Regions from separate parts of the Cytobacillus sp. FSL H8-0458 genome, predicted to be linked through region 3. Evidence: riboswitches for the same ligand, from Rfam matches in the RefSeq annotation. Region 3 holds a riboswitch; each other region holds the start of a gene.

Region 1 (3,277 bases), 840 kb from region 3:
ACTTAAGAGCTTTATTAATCATGGCTTCAGCCGCTATAAAATTCTTCTCAGGTTTTCCAAAGGCAATATCCATTTGTAAACAGGCAATCTTTAATTTCATTTAACTCCCCCACAATCATCTTTTCCTTATGATATGATTAGTCCGATAGATAGAAATTTTCTAAATTTTACTTTACAGCTTATCATTTACGTTATATCATTTGTGACTATATTTTCAATCATTTTTTTAAGCAGGTGAACAATTTGATTAATTATCCGCAATCAGCACTTTTAAAAAGTCTGCCTAAACAGTTTTTTGCCTCTTTGACAGCTAAGGTGGGTAATAAGCTTGAACAGGGTCATGATGTCATCAATCTGGGACAGGGAAATCCTGATCTGCCTACCCCGGAGCATATTGTCAAGCGTCTTCAAAGTGCAGCTGAAAACCCTCAAAACCATAAGTATTCTCCTTTTCAGGGTTACCCGTATTTAAAAAAGGCAGCAGCTGACTTTTATAAAAGGGAATATGATGTAGATTTGGATCCCGATACTGAAATAGCCATCCTTTTTGGAGGCAAAGCAGGACTTGTTGAAATCCCTCAATGCCTTTTAAATCCCGGGGACAGCGTATTGGTTCCGGACCCGGGATATCCTGATTATTGGTCAGGAGTTGCGCTGGCTAAAGCAAAAATGGTGACAATGCCTCTGAGAGAGGAAAATAACTTCTTGCCTGTATACACTGAATTGTCAGCTGAGGAGCTTAATTCAGCCAAATTGATGTTTCTTAATTATCCAAATAACCCTACTGGAGCAGTGGCAAACATAGATTTTTTTCAGAAAACAGTTGAAATAAGCCGAAGCCACGCCATATGCATCGTTCATGACTTTGCATATGGCGGAATTGGATTTGACGGAAAAAGACCTGTAAGTTTTCTTCAGGCAGAAGGTGCAAAAGAGGTTGGAATTGAAATTTATACACTATCTAAGACCTTTAATATGGCTGGCTGGAGAGTAGGGTTTGCAGTTGGAAATGCAAGCGTTATTGCAGCACTGAACCTGATGCAGGATCATCTTTACGTCAGCTTGTTTGGAGCTGTTCAGGAAGCTGCAGCAGCTGCTCTGTCAGGCTCCCAGGATTGTGTAAAAGAGTTGAATTCGATCTACGAATCCAGACGAAATACTTTCATTTCCGGCCTCAGGGAAATTGGGTGGGATGTACAAGCTCCTAAGGGCTCTTTTTTTGCATGGCTTAAGGTCCCGGAATCATTTACATCTGAAGAGTTTGCTGAGTATCTGCTGGAAAAAGCGCATATTGCAGTTGCACCAGGCAATGGGTTCGGCCAGTTTGGAGAAGGATTTGTGAGAGCCGGTTTGCTGACATCCGAAGAAAGACTTAAAGAAGCGGTAGGGCGAATACAAAATTTAAATTTTTTCAAAAATTAAATTGACAAAAGTATTAAGCACTGTCATAATTCTAATTAAATTTCTAAATTAACTGAATAATTGATTTCGTTTTCTTATCAAGAGCAGGCGGAGGGACTAGCCCTATGAAGCCCGGCAACCGACTTAAACTTAAGCACGGTGCTAAATCTTGCAGCTTATAGCTGAAAGATAAGAAGATGTTAGATTGCTATGCTAACCTCTTCTTATTTGAAGAGGTTTTTTATTTTTTTCATTCTTTGATATTGAAAGGAAGAAGATTCATGAGTGAAATTATTGCAGCGTACCTTGTACATGATGAAAAACATAATCCGGAGAAAAAAGCGGAGGAAATCGCTTTAGGTTTAACAGTGGGATCATGGACCCATCTGCCGGAGCTTGAAAAGCAGCAGCTGGAGAAGCATAAAGGCAGGGTCGTTTCTGTTGAAACCTTTACAAGAGATGCAGAAAGCAGGGAAACAGCTGCGATTATTAAGATCGCCTATCCTGCTGTAAATTTTAGTCCGGATTTACCGGCAATATTAACAACAGTCTTTGGTAAACTGTCACTGGACGGAAAGATTAAACTGCTGGATTTACAATTTTCCAATGAACTAAAAAGTTTTTTCCCCGGACCTCGATTTGGGATTGAAGGGCTGAGGGGAAAATTAAATGTATATGACAGACCTCTACTGATGAGCATCTTCAAAGGAGTGCTCGGCAAAGATATGGATTTTTTGACTTCACAGCTGCGGGAACAGGCCATGGGCGGCATAGATCTTGTGAAAGACGATGAGATTTTATTTGAAAACAGCCTAACACCGTTAGAAGCGCGGATAAAAGAAGGAAAAAAGGTGTTAAGTCAGGTTTATGAGGAAACAGGCCATCGGACCTTATATGCTGTCAATTTAACAGGCAGATCGTTTGAATTAAAAGATAAGGCAAGAAAGGCATCCAGTCTTGGGGCTGATCTGCTTCTCTTCAATGTATTCTCTTATGGGCTCGATGTATTACAGTCTTTAAGGGAAGATAATGAGATTGAACTGCCTATCATGGCACATCCTGCAGTTAGCGGAGCCCTCTCAGCTTCAAGTATTTATGGAATCTCCTATCCTTTGCTTTTAGGCAAACTGCTCAGGTATGCAGGAGCTGACTTGTCTCTATTCCCATCACCTTATGGGACAGTTGCCCTTGAAAAAACACAGGCTCTATCAATTGCGGATAGCCTGACAGCGGATGATTTCTGCAAAAGAGCTTTTCCGGTTCCCTCAGCCGGCATCCATCCGGGTTTAGTGCCTTTGCTTTTTGAAGACTTCGGAATAAACAGTGTAGTCAATGCCGGAGGCGGCGTACACGGGCATCCGGATGGGGCAAGAGGAGGCGGTTTGGCATTCCGCCAGGCGATTGATTTGACTTTAAAGGGAGCTTCTTTGGCCGATGCTCGAACAGACCTTCCTGAATTAAAAAGAGCGATTGATTTGTGGGGGTACAAAGAGGTGGCTGTAAAGAATGGCTAAAATAACGGTTTTTTGCGACTTTGATGGAACTATTACCGAAAAAGATAACATCATCAATATTATGAAGCATTTTGCTCCCTCCCAATGGGAAGGGATTAAAAATCAAGTTCTGCAGCAGGAAATTTCTATTAAAGAGGGAGTGGGAAAGATGTTTTCCCTTCTCCCAAGCAATCTGAAAGCTGAACTCACAGATTTCGTATTAGAAAATGCAAAAGTAAGAGAGGGATTTCAGACATTTGTCGATTATCTGGCAGAAGAAGATATACCGCTTTATATAGTAAGCGGGGGCATAGATTTTTTTGTGGCTCCCGTTCTGGACAAGTATGGACCCTTTGAAGCAGTGTTCTGCAATAGTTCCGATT
Region 2 (3,277 bases), 490 kb from region 3:
TTGTCATGCGAGGAGTCAGGATACTTCCCATAATAGTCAGCGATTAAAACATATTTTCCGTCAAAAACCATGCTTGCGTAATGATCCAGGTCATGTTCATCGAACCGTGTACCATCTTTTTTATCGGGATCAATTCCTGAACTTGTGGCCGGATCTTCCCCCATGAAAAGAGCTTTAACTGAATCAAGAAAACGCTGATTCCCCAGCTCCTGGGATCCGACTATTCGCAAGTTCACTCCGTAATTGTCTGCAAAGCTTTCAAGATTTGCTCCATCCTTTGAGACGATCACCAGATTTTTCTTCTGATACCCATTTGACCCTGCACCTTCAATGGCGTCTTTAAGCTCTTGCTGTGTATCGTATCCGCCTATTAATATATTCTTCTTCATATTTTTCACTCCCAGTGTATTATGATATTTTTTTATTTTCCCTGAATTGCAGGCGGGGAAACTTTCTTTTACTTTTGAAGGACAGGAAGCAATAGCATATAGTCCTGAATCTTTATATGGCATAAGCCGTATATATTAATAAAATGCAAAGAATACAGTATGATAAAGATATAATTGCTGAATTGGATTGCTGCTGGAGGTGGGCAGATATGGAAATTGAGAAACTGGCTAAAAGGCTAAGGAACAGAACCCCCATCATTTTGGGGAGTGAGCGATTTTCGAAGTTCGCTATTTTGCTTCCGCTTGTTGAAATCAATAATGAGGTACATGTCCTTTTTGAAGTGCGTTCATTAAAAATGAGAAGGCAGCCTGGGGAGGTATGTTTCCCCGGCGGAAGGATAGATCCGGAAGATAGGGATGAAGAGCATACGGCCATCCGTGAAACCTCTGAGGAACTCGGTGTGGGCGAAGACAGCATCACCGATGTTTCCCCGTTGGATTACATGATTTCCTTCGGTCAAATAATTTACCCTTATGCAGGCATTATCCAAAATCCGGACAAGATTGTGCCGAACCCTGCTGAAGTAGAAGAGGTTTTTACCGTTCCCCTTTCATTCCTTAAAAAAGTAAAACCGGAAACGTATCACGTGAATTTTAAGGTAGAGCCAGAAGAAAATTTTCCTTTTGACTTGATTGCCGGAGGTGAAAATTACAATTGGCAGACTAGAAGAGCGGAAGAAGTATTTTACTATTTCCAGGATAAGGTTATCTGGGGGCTGACTGCCAGAATTCTTAAGCATTTTCTTGAGATCATAACGGAAGATTTTAATGAAAGTGAAAGCGTTTGAAGAAAATAATTTTTCAAAAAAGGTTGACGCAGTCCTTATAAATGTTTATGATTCATATAAATTGAATACTTAGAAACTTCTTATCAAGAGAGGCGGAGGGACTGACCCTAAGAAGCCTCGGCAACCAGCATTTATGCACGGTGCCAAATTCAGAGGAATACATTTTCCGAAGATAAGAAGGCGGAATGAACGGAATATAAATTCAAACCCCTTCTTGTCTGTAATGGACGGTAGGGGTTTTTTGTTTTTACGGCAGGCACTAAAAATTTTATCCAGGGGGAATGAGTAATGTCAGTGATCACGATCGGGCTATTGGGGTTTGGAACTGTTGGAAAAGGAGTGTATGAAACAATCAGAAAGCATCAGGGAAGGCTTCAGGCGATACTCGGGAAAGAAGTAAAGGTTTCCGCCATCCTGGTCAAAAATGTGAATAAACATTCTTTGCCTGATGATGAGGTGCTATTAACAGATGACTTTCAGGAGATTATTGAGCTTCCAAAGCTTGATGTCGTAATTGATGCCATTGTTGGCAGGGAACCGGGCTATACGTATTTGCGCCAGGCAATATCGAGAGGATGCCATGTCATTACAGCAAATAAAGAGATGTTTGCATTCCATGGAAGTGAGCTTGGGAGGCTTGCAAAAGAAAAGAATGTATCACTGGGATTTGAAGCAACAGTCGGCGGCGGAATCCCCATCATTCAGACCATCAGGCAGCTGCTGAATGCCAACAGAATTGAACGGATTGAAGGAATTTTAAATGGCACATCCAATTTCATTTTGACAAGTATGCGCGAGGAGAACTTATCATTTGAAGAAGCATTGAGAATCGCTCAGGAAAAAGGCTATGCAGAAGCCGATCCTAAAAATGATATCGAAGGATATGACGCCTTTTACAAAGCGGTTGTTTTGAGCGAGCTTGTATTCGGGAAAGCGCCGGCACAGGAATACTCTGTTAGAGAAGGCATTACTGATATTACGATTGAGCAAATCCGTTTGGCTGAATCGCTGGGCCTGAAATTCAAACATGCAGCATCGATTCAGAAGGAAAAAGATTCTGTCCGCTGTACAGTAAAGCCGGTTCTGACAGGTGAATCTCATCCTCTATACAGAGTAGAAGGCGTGCAGAATGCCGTTTCAATTGATGCGGATATTGTCGGGAATATCAGCCTGCAGGGTCCTGGAGCAGGTATGTTCCCGACAGCGAGTGCGATTATTGAAGATTTAATTCATGTGGGAAAAGCCGATTTTCCTTCAGCATTTGAGGAAGCTGCATCGGAAGAAACTATACCTGACCAGCCGCTCTGGGTTATATTGGGTGATGCAGAGCAAACAGAGCTGCCTGGGGGAGTTGAAATCGTCAGCGAAGTGTCAGAAAAGGCCCTGATCGTTAAGGCATCTGCAGAAGCTGTGTCATTATTAGACAGATCCGATTGGAAGGCTTATCAAGTGCTTGGAGATTATGCACATACGGCAGGGAAGTATAAGCAGGTACAGCCGGTCTAAAAAACAGAAGGGGCAAGCTTTTGAGCTGCCCCTTCTAAAGTATGTTTAGAGATGGTGTATACTAAGCCTGCTGTTTATTAAATAAAGGATTATTTAATCCGGAATACAGGTCTTTAACATGAACTGTTACTATCTTAGCGCCAATCTGGACATGGACCATATTATCAAAAACAGCTGTTACCAGGCCGTTTAATGAAACATTCGCACCAATATTTAGATCTTTGCCGGGAGATTTAACATTTTTCTTGTTTGCCATCGTAACACCATCCCATTCCATTTTATTGAAACTTATACATAGAATATTGCCTTTTTATAGTAAAATAAACGCTTTAATAAAAAAAGTCCAGTAAAATAGCTTGTTTTTTTATCGACAAATTGTTATGAAATTAGACACTTATCTAAAAACAGCTGATGGTACATCGAACTGTCTCCATAGGAAGAGGATGAAAAGAATGGAAAGCCCCCATGCGGCAGCTGGACGCTTATGATGCACCCAGAGGATGATAAACATAACAGCATTGAAAAGAATCGACC
Region 3 (3,277 bases):
GAATATATTCCTGAATAAGAGTAATGCCATCTACCGGTTCTTCGAAGGAAGGGCTTTCCACATAAGATCTTAAAGCTTCAATACTATGGAATAATTGAACACCCAGACCTTTGCCGGCACGATTATGCTTTGTGATAAACGGCTGTCCGGCAAATGCTTCGGCTGCCTTTAGGATATTTTGTTTTCCAACAGCTGCAATTGTTTTTGGAGTCCTCACACCAGATTTATTTAACTCCAAGTATTGTAAAACCTTACTTACTTCAAGCTTTAAAGCGCTCGTTCCATTAATCACCGTACGGCCATGTGCTTCAAGCCAGGCCAATACTTGTCCGGAAAATTCAGCCGCAAAACGGTGGTCACGTGTATGAGAAGAAGCACTCATCCGGCTATAGAAAATACCTTCCGGCGGTTCTGACGATAAATCCAACGTTCCTTCATCTAAATGCCATTCCTCATAAGGAACACCCAACTCCTCCAATCTTTTTGAAAGATGGACTGTCCACTCACTATTTTCATGTATTACATAAACCTTGCTCATTATTCAGGCCCCTTTCTAGCTCTTTATTAAACTGCGTTTTTGTTCCACTAATGGCATTACCGTCTTTGCGAAGCGTTGCATTTCCTCCAGCTGAGGTGAGAATTGCAGCAACAGCAAGTCTAGGCCAGCTTCTTCAAATTGCAGAATCCGGTCAGCAATTTGCTCTGGTGTTCCTACTAAATTTGGACGCAAACCTCTATTGGAAACAGAGTAATCCTGCAGCTGAATCTGCTGCTCCAGATGTGACTTTGTCGTGAAGTCCTTAAAGCCGGCATAACCGCTGGAATCCTTCACAGCCGTGATTTTTTCAAGCTCAGCGAGAGCCTCTTCTTCTGTCTCACGGCAAATAACATACGCAGCCATTCCGAAAGAACTGAATGGTGCATTTCCCGTTTGTTCACGCCGGGCCTTCATTTCTCCTATTTTCCGGTCAATCTCTTCAACTGTTCCTCCGTGCATGACATAAGCATCACATTTTTCTGCAATGGTCTGCTTGCCTTTTTCACTTTCACCGCCTGCATAAAGAATGGGGTTAGGCCGTTGAACAGGCTTCGGTGCAAGCTTCGTTTCTTTTAAGTCGTAAAATTGGCCAGAAAAGCTGAAGGTATCTTCTGTCCATAAGCCTTTCAGAACATTAATGAACTCCTCGGTGCGGGCATAACGCTCATCATGTTCTGTAAAAATACCGCCATATTGACGCGCTTCTTCGGCCCACCAGGCAGAAACCATGTTTAGAGTAAAACGGCCTTTGCTGATTTGATCAATATTGGCAGCCATTTTTGCTGCTACTGCTGGATTATGAAAACCGGGGCGAACCGCGGTCATAATTTCAATTTTTTCCGTCACTGCGGCAAGCGCGGCAGCCGTAGACCAGGCTTCAAGAGAATCATGGTCCGGTCCTTTAATATCATTTAAAAATAATTCCGCGATTAACGTAGTCGAGTATCCCCATTTTTCAGCCGACTGAATGACATTTTTAGCATACTCAAAGGTTGGCGGCATATTTTCGTCTTCCACATTCCGCAGCCATCCTCCAAAAATCGGCAGCCAGAAACCATATTTCAATTTTCTTCTCTCCCTAACTTTCGAATATCTACTTTTCTTATCATTTAAGTAGGATTTATAAACAACTAAAAAACTCTCCTCCTAAGAAGAGAGTTTTTTATACTCTCTTCTCATCTTTCAAGCGATTCGCTTGCTGGAATTGGCACAGTATTCATCAGAACCTGCTGCCGAGGCTTCAAAGGGCCAGTCCCTCCACCTCTCTTGATAAGAAGAAAAAACTATTCAGCTTTTTAATATTTAAAGTGATAATAATTTAAATAGATCAAATTGTCAATTAAATATTTCTAAGCTCTAAATATTTTCAATAAGAATCGAAGAATGGTACTTGTCCCCACTGACTTTAAAGCTTCTGCAGAAGTGTAATCAGGCACCTATTTTAAAAGTCATGCACGGTTAGACTTTTCCTGCTTAATTTATGTACTGTAAAAAATACTTTCAAAATACAGTATGAGACCAAGAGTCTTCTGACAGTATGCCATGTTGTGAATATTTTCCTGTTTTAGAGCTAAAATATCCTTAAATATACTTTATAAGGGTGACTCGGTAAATGCCGGATAAGCGACTTGAGCAATTTGATCATATAGTGAGAATGGGAAAAGAAGGGCAAGAGGCTTTAAATAAGTATTGGTTGGACTTTGAGCTGTATACTTCATTTGAATACTGGTTAATGGCAGCACTTCTTATAGGTCCTCTTATCTACCTATTTTTTAAAATCGATAAAAACAAAATTTTTTTCTTTGGCTTCTATGGTTACAGTATTCATGTAATATTCGGATATATTGACCTGTTTGCGAAAAATTCAGGACACTTAAACTATCCTTTTCCAGTGATCCCCATGCTGCCAGGGTTATCCCTTGATTCGAGTTTCGTTCCGGTTACTTTTATGCTTGTTTACCAATGGACGATAAACCGGAAAAAGAATTACTATCTATACATGATCATTACCTCTGCGGTTATGGCATTTATCTTTAAGCCGGTTCTGGTCGGAATAGGGCTAATGAGACTTTATGGAAACACAAATTATATCTATCTATTTGCTGGTTATTTAATTGTCATTACGATAGCTAAATTTATCACGAGTGTGTTTTTGTGGACAGAGGCTAAATACAAAAAAGGATAAATGAATTTTCCAAAGGGTTCATTATAGAGGCGATCGTTCATCCGGATCCATTCGAGACTCAATCTAAGGGTTGATATGATTGTGAATATGAGGGGTCCAATCAGCAAAGCAGATTATTGGCTGGACCCCTTTAAGAACTCGAATCTTTATCTTTTAGGTATTTAGAGAAAATAAATATTAACCCAAGATACGCTTATATAAATTAATACAAAATTTCCCGCTTGTACCAGCCGGTGCATTAATTCGAAACTCATTTGGATTATTTTCGGATGTTGAAACTGAATTTCCTGGCGGTACATTTAGCGTTCCAATGACAGTACCTGCACTATTTAACACTTCACCAACTATGACACCCGTTCCAGAATTGAAAATTTCAAAGGTCCCCTGAAAATAATCATTGATATCCGGTGCTTGCCATGCAATATAATTATTAAGCGGCCCTGCTAAGTTCCCGCAAATTTTCTCTTGAAATATTTTCCCTTCCGGGCAGCAGCAGCAATTTGCGCTGGATGATCCACACATTACACATTTCTCCTTTTAAATCATTTTTCTAA

The links. A riboswitch is a leader RNA that binds a small molecule or an ion and turns the genes downstream of it on or off. The one in region 3 is predicted to bind S-adenosylmethionine.
Region 1: another riboswitch for S-adenosylmethionine. It lies ahead of NYE23_RS13180 (2,3-diketo-5-methylthiopentyl-1-phosphate enolase); the one in region 3 lies ahead of NYE23_RS17545 (LLM class flavin-dependent oxidoreductase).
Region 2: another riboswitch for S-adenosylmethionine. It lies ahead of NYE23_RS14945 (homoserine dehydrogenase); the one in region 3 lies ahead of NYE23_RS17545 (LLM class flavin-dependent oxidoreductase).

Annotation. Positions count from the first base shown of each region.
Region 1 is NZ_JBBOBR010000001.1:2,703,188-2,706,464, reverse strand. It holds gene NYE23_RS13190 (carbon-nitrogen family hydrolase) at 1-100, opposite strand, end outside; gene NYE23_RS13185 (pyridoxal phosphate-dependent aminotransferase) at 244-1,422, shown strand; SAM riboswitch class I at 1,494-1,597, shown strand; gene NYE23_RS13180 (2,3-diketo-5-methylthiopentyl-1-phosphate enolase) at 1,683-2,915, shown strand; gene NYE23_RS13175 (2-hydroxy-3-keto-5-methylthiopentenyl-1-phosphate phosphatase) at 2,908-3,277, shown strand, end outside.
Region 2 is NZ_JBBOBR010000001.1:3,054,784-3,058,060, reverse strand. It holds gene NYE23_RS14955 (general stress protein) at 1-389, opposite strand, end outside; gene NYE23_RS14950 (NUDIX hydrolase) at 599-1,237, shown strand; SAM riboswitch class I at 1,315-1,416, shown strand; gene NYE23_RS14945 (homoserine dehydrogenase) at 1,526-2,743, shown strand; gene NYE23_RS14940 (hypothetical protein) at 2,805-2,999, opposite strand; gene NYE23_RS14935 (CBO0543 family protein) at 3,138-3,277, opposite strand, start outside.
Region 3 is NZ_JBBOBR010000001.1:3,547,736-3,551,012, forward strand. It holds gene NYE23_RS17540 (ATP-grasp domain-containing protein) at 1-538, opposite strand, end outside; gene NYE23_RS17545 (LLM class flavin-dependent oxidoreductase) at 554-1,603, opposite strand; SAM riboswitch class I at 1,711-1,814, opposite strand; gene NYE23_RS17550 (hypothetical protein) at 2,151-2,723, shown strand; gene NYE23_RS17555 (S-Ena type endospore appendage) at 2,901-3,245, opposite strand.